One region of the Staphylococcus sp. AS1337 genome, then DNA from elsewhere that is predicted to be linked to it. Evidence: predicted binding sites of a transcription regulator. Region 1 holds the regulator's gene; the other holds the start of a gene.
The links. Region 1 encodes CtsR, which represses protease genes until heat stress. Its sites were predicted from a motif close to ATGGTCAATAAAGGTCAAACA; they were not measured.
Positions count from the first base shown of each region.

Region 2: a site for CtsR is predicted at 1,502-1,522, ahead of clpP (ATP-dependent Clp endopeptidase proteolytic subunit ClpP). Genes of this name have one in related genera too.

Region 1 is NZ_JBOIHZ010000004.1:368,722-371,939, reverse strand. Features, by position in the region: gene pdxT (pyridoxal 5'-phosphate synthase glutaminase subunit PdxT) at 1-9, shown strand, start outside; gene ACSUE0_RS09130 (NupC/NupG family nucleoside CNT transporter) at 363-1,577, opposite strand; gene ACSUE0_RS09125 (CtsR family transcriptional regulator) at 1,734-2,195, shown strand; gene ACSUE0_RS09120 (UvrB/UvrC motif-containing protein) at 2,212-2,763, shown strand; gene ACSUE0_RS09115 (protein arginine kinase) at 2,756-3,218, shown strand, end outside.
Region 2 is NZ_JBOIHZ010000004.1:41,641-44,858, forward strand. Features, by position in the region: gene ACSUE0_RS07540 (TIGR01777 family oxidoreductase) at 1-383, shown strand, start outside; gene ACSUE0_RS07545 (hypothetical protein) at 407-616, shown strand; gene clpP (ATP-dependent Clp endopeptidase proteolytic subunit ClpP) at 872-1,456, opposite strand; tRNA gene ACSUE0_RS07555 (tRNA-Arg) at 1,611-1,682, shown strand; gene ACSUE0_RS07560 (VOC family protein) at 1,853-2,257, opposite strand; gene ACSUE0_RS07565 (MarR family winged helix-turn-helix transcriptional regulator) at 2,254-2,724, opposite strand; partial or broken gene ACSUE0_RS07570 (PepSY domain-containing protein) at 2,848-3,186, opposite strand.

The sequences.
Region 1 (3,218 bases):
AAGGTGTAATAGATAGAACTTCAATAAAATATATGTCGCGTAAGGAATTTTTTAATAAGGCACTTCGTTAAAAATAATGAGTAGTTATTTTATAAGGCGAAGTGTCTTATTTTAGCTTATAGTTTAGAGAAGAAGAGAAGATATGTAGATTGATGTCTACTATTTGTAAATATAGATATAACAATTTAGCAAGTATTAAAAAAACACACTTCCATGCGATAGGAAATGTGTTTTTTAGTTTGCTTGTGGTATGTAGCAATATTTTAATTTTGTAATGGAAATAGTTGATATTATATAAAATGTACTTAAATCGAACGAATAAGCTTTTTATATTTGCAGATATCTATGTCCAAGTTACATTTTTAAATAAAGAATCCGGCAATAGCTGCTGAAATAAATGAAACAAGTGTAGCACCGAATAATAATTTTAGTCCAAAACGAGCTACGATATCACCTTTTTCGTTGTTAAGTGATTTAATTGCTCCAGAAATAATACCGATAGAGCTAAAGTTTGCAAATGATACTACGAATACAGAAATAACACCTTTAGCATGAGCGCTCATATCTTTAATCTCACTTAAACTTTGCATTGCAACAAATTCATTTGACAGTAATTTAGTAGCCATGATGGATCCGGCTTGTACTGCATCATCCCAAGGTACACCAACTAAAAATGCAAATGGTGCAAAGACAAATCCGATAAGCGTTTGGAAGTCCCAAGTGATACTGCCGCCAGATAAGCCGGTAAAGATTGCACTAACAACACCATTAAGTAAAGCAATGATAGCGATATAACCTATTAACATTGCACCTACGATGACTGCAACTTTAAAACCGTCTAAGATATATTCACCTAACATTTCGAAAAATGATTGTTTACCTGATTCGCTCTCATCAACGATAAGTTTATCTTCTTTTGCATCAATTTTATAAGGATTGATTATAGAAGCAATGATGAAACCACCAAAGAGATTTAATACAACTGCTGTAACTACAAAACGTGGTTCAATTAATGTGAAATAAGCACCGATAATTGAAGCTGATACTGTAGACATTGCAGAAGCTGTTAATGTATATAGACGTTGTTTAGGAATATGTGCTAATTCCTTTTTCAATGAAATAAATACTTCTGATTGCCCTAAAATTGCAGCGGCAACAGCATTATATGATTCTAAGCGGCCCATGCCATTAATTTTTGAAATGGCTAAACCTAAAACGTTGATAATCCAAGGTAAGATTTTTGTATATTGTAAAATACCAATTAAAGCTGAAATGAATACGATTGGTAATAATACATTAAAGAAGAAGGGCGGGTTCTTAGGATCTACAAATTCAAATCCACCAAATACAAAGTTCACACCTTCTGCTGCTTTTGCTAGTAAATAATTAAAGCCGTCTGATATGCTACCGATAACTGTAATACCAAATTTAGTTTTGAGTAAAATAAATGCGAATACTAGTTGTATTACAAGTAGTAAACCGACATATTGCCAACGAATATTTTTTCTATCTGAGCTAAATAGAAACGCCAATGCAAGAAACACTGCTATCCCAATTAAACCAATAATAATATGCATAAGTCATTCATCCCTTTTAATTTTTCTTAACTCCTATAATACAATAAATTAGATAGCACTTACATCTTTAATTAAAAATTTTTAAAACATATTGGTTGAAAAAGGTCAAAGTTGGTCATATAATATAGTCAAAGAAGGTCAAAAGAGGTGATAATCATGCACAACATGTCTGACATCATAGAACAATACATTAAAAAGTTATTTGAAGACACCAATGAAGACGTTGTAGAAATTCAACGTGCCAATATTGCGCAGCGCTTTGACTGTGTGCCTTCCCAGCTTAATTATGTAATCAAAACACGTTTTACAAATGAGCACGGCTATGAGATTGAAAGTAAAAGAGGTGGTGGCGGATATATTCGAATCACCAAAATTGAAAACAGAGATGAGACAGGTTATATTAATCATTTACTTCAATTAGTTGGTCCATCTATTTCACAACAGCAAGCTTATTACATTGTAGATGGCTTATTAGATAAAAATTACATTAATGAACGTGAAGCAAAAATGATACACGCCGTTATAGACAGAGAGACATTAAAAATGGATGTATTATCGAGAGATATTATTCGAGCAAATATTATAAAACGGTTATTGCATGTTATAAATTATTATTAAAGTGAGGTGTTTCGTCGTGCTATGCGAGAATTGTCATTTGAATGAAGCAGAAGTGAAATTGGCAGTGAAAGGTCAAGATGGTATAAATGAAAAATGGGTTTGTTCCACATGCGCACAAGGTGGTAACCCATGGACTCAAAATCAGCAAATTCAATCGCAAGATGACATTGAAGGCGCATTTGTAGTGAAGCAAATCTTACAACACTTAGCTGCTAAACATGGTATCGATTTTGATGAAATTGCTTTTAAAGAAGAAAAACGATGTCCTACTTGTCATATGACATTAAAAGATATCGCACATGTTGGTAAATTTGGCTGTTCAGATTGCTATGCTACATTCAAAGATGACATTGTCGATATTGTACGACGTGTGCAAGGTGGTCAAATCGAACATGTAGGAAAAACACCACATTCTTCACACAGAAAATTAGCATTAAAAAAACAAATAGAAGAAAAAAGTTCATATTTAAAACAACTGATAGAAGAACAAAACTTTGAAGAAGCCGCCGTTGTTCGTGACGAAATTAAAGCATTGAAAGAAGATGGCGAGGTGAAACATGATGAGTAAAAATGATATTAGTGCATACATGAGTGAATGGATGCGTGATAGAGAAGAAAGTCCAATTGTGATGTCTTCGAGAATACGATTAGCAAGAAATTTAGAAAATCATGTACACCCATTAATGTTTTTATCAGAACAAGATGGTTTTCGAATAATTAACGACGTACAAGATGCGCTTCCTGACTTGTCTGTACAACGTTTGGACTCAATGGATCAACAAAGTAAATACAAGCTTGTCGCGAAACATCTTATAAGTCCTGAATTAATAAGACAACCTGCTTCTGCCGTATTACTCAATGAAGATGAATCTTTAAGTATTATGGTTAATGAAGAAGACCATATACGTATTCAGGCCATGGGTAACGATTTATCACTATCAACATTATACGAAAAAGCTTCAGAAATTGATGATCAACTTGATAGTGAATTAGATGTAAGTTTTGACGAAACTTTAGGTTATT
Region 2 (3,218 bases), 330 kb from region 1:
GTGCTTTACCAATGATGAAACTGCCATATGAATTCTATGTTGGTGGTAAGATTGGTTCAGGAAGACAGTGGTATTCTTGGATACACATTGACGATTTAACCAGAGCAATTCTTCATACTATCAACACTGAAGATGCACAAGGCGTATTTAATTTTACTGCGCCAATCGTTGAACATCAAAATTTATTTGGCTACACTCTTGCGCGTGTGTCACATCGCCCACATTATACTTGGGTCCCGTCATTAGCATTACGAATTATCTTAGGTCAAATGTCTACAGTTATTCTTGATACTCAAAAGGTTATCCCAAACAAATTACAGGCAATTGACTTTAAATTTAAATATCCAGATTTAAAAATTGCTTTAGAAAATCTAGTACATTAATTGAATAGGACTGAATTTTAAAAATGAAACATGATCGTTTAACACATGTATTACTTTTAATCTCTGGTTTACTCCTGTTATTAAACGGTGGCTTTGCATTTGAAAAATCTACGCCGATGCTCGTTGTTTCATCCTTTTTAATCGTTTTTGGAATCATTGTTACTGCATTTGCACTAAAACTTTTCTTTAACAGTAAAAATTCTTCCAAAAGTAATACATTCCAAGATTCTTAATATACTTTTCGAAAAACCAGTCAAGTGCTATCTATGCATTTGGTTGGTTTTTCATTTGTTGCATCTTTTTATGTGAATTTACTTAATATCAATATTTATAAGCAATAAATATTTCAGTGGTTTAATTCATAACACATCACTATTAAAATAAATGCACATAAAAAAATCCGGAACAACTATTTACGTCCCGGACTACATAAAAACAAGCTTTGCAACTCTATTTGCGACTTGTCAATAACCTTACAATTTGTAATACTATGATTCAGGAACCATCACTTGGTCAACTAAACCATATTCTTTTGCTTCTTCAGCAGATAAGAAATTATCTCTATCTGTATCTTTTTCAATTTTTTCAATTGATTGACCTGTGCGTTCTGCTAAAATTTGATTTAATTTAGCACGCGTTTTAAGAATGTGGTTAGCAGCAATTTCAATTTCTGTAGCTTGCCCTTGTGCACCACCTAATGGTTGGTGAATCATTACTTCTGCGTTTGGAAGTGCAAAACGTTTGCCTTTTGCACCAGCTGAAAGTAAGAATGAACCCATAGACGCAGCCATACCAATACAAATCGTTTGTACATCTGGTTTGATGTGTTGGATTGTATCATAAATTGCGAAACCAGCAGTTACACTACCACCTGGTGAGTTAATGTAAAGATAAATATCTTTTTCAGCATCTTGTGCTTGTAAGAATAATAATTGAGAAACAATAGAGTTTGCTACATTATCATCGATTTGTGAACCTAACATAATAATACGATCTTTTAATAAACGTGAGTAAATGTCATAGGCACGTTCCCCACGGTTTGTTGTTTCAATTACTGTAGGTATTAAATTCATTAATATTGCCTCCTTATTTCTAAATGATAAACTTATTTTAACTCAAAAGTCAAACATGGTCAAAAAATAACGCTCAATTTTTTTATGAAAGTTAAATTATTCTTATTGACCGAAAGCATTTAGATTTGTACACTTAGATTAATGTGTTTTTTATCCCCTCGTAGTGTAATGGATAACACGTAAGATTCCGGTTCTTAAGATAGGGGTTCGATTCCCTTCGAGGGGACTTATAAGATATAATTAAACACTTTTCAAAATTAAGAATGTTGTAATGACGGCATTCTTTCCACATGGTATTACCATTACTAACTATATAAAACTAAATTTCAGGGACTTTTAAGGGACCAGAATGACAAAACAACGCACCTAAATGAATAAGTGGGTTGTTTTATTTAACTATTTTCCATTTGAAAAACCATTAAAGTATGGATGTACTACTGTTTTAGTTTTCTCTTCAACTTGAGTATACACTTCAATTGTAAAATCTCCTGGGGCTTTAAAATAAAACGTATAAGATCCATGTGCCAATGAAGGCTCCCAAACTTTGAAACCATCAGCTTTTAATCTTTCGTATATTTTGTCAACGCTATTTTCGTCTTTTTGTGGAAAACCTATATGAAATGTTTCTGGATAAACAGCATTTTCATCTTTTATTAAATTGAATAATAATCCATCATCATCATTCAATGCTGCAAATTTATTTCCTGCAGAACCAATACATACCAGTTCAAAATAATTCTCTAAAAATTCTTTTGTAGTAATAACATCTTTAACAGCTATATTTATATGATTAAGTTTCAATTTTTATCTCCCTCACTATTTGAACGTATAATTTGATTTTCTATGACACTTGTTGCCTCATTTAAAAACCTTTTAATAATCAATAATTCTTTTTCAGTGTATTGCGCACTTAAACTCAACATATTTTCATTTAAATTTGAAAATACATTTTGAACTTCTGTTTTCTCTTCATAATGTGGAACTATAATAATTTTTCTTCTATCTCTTGGATGTCTTTCTCTAGTTACATATCCTCTTTTTTCTAATCTGTCTACTAATGAGGTTACACTACCTGTGGTTAGTCCTACTCTTTGAGCCAATTCACCAGCAGTAATAGGACCCGTTTCTTTTAATATATTTATAGTAGTGAAATCATGACTATAAACATTTAAAAGTTCTGAAATATATTGTTGGTATAACACAACACGAGTTCCTAGACTTCTTACAAGAGAGGTTATTTCTTCATACTTTTTTTCTATTCTAATCACCTCATTTATCTTGATTATCAAAATACTTGATTATCAAAATATATTAACACACCTCTTTTTCACTTACAATAAAATCGAACCAAAGACACAAAAGCCCACCTGTTCATTTAGGTGGACTTTATATTAGTTTTCTTTTTCGTTATTTAATACTTTTCCATTCTTAGAATTAACTGTGATTTCGTGCTTATTATTGTCTTTTTGTAAATCCATATCATATACTAGTTTGCCATCATCTACTGATAAAGACCATTCTTTAATATCCCCATCAAATTCTTTTTGTCCTTTTTTGATAGCTTCTTTATAACTGATCGTATCATTATATTTAAATTCATCGTTTTTATTAACTGAATCTTCTTTTTCAGTTTCTTTATTTAAAACTTTTTTATTCTTATCTGAAATAATTACTTCAGATTCTTCGCCTGATTTTTGTTGCTCAATTTTATAAGACCATTCTCCATTACTTTTAAATGTAGCGTTTGTGTGTGAACATCTAC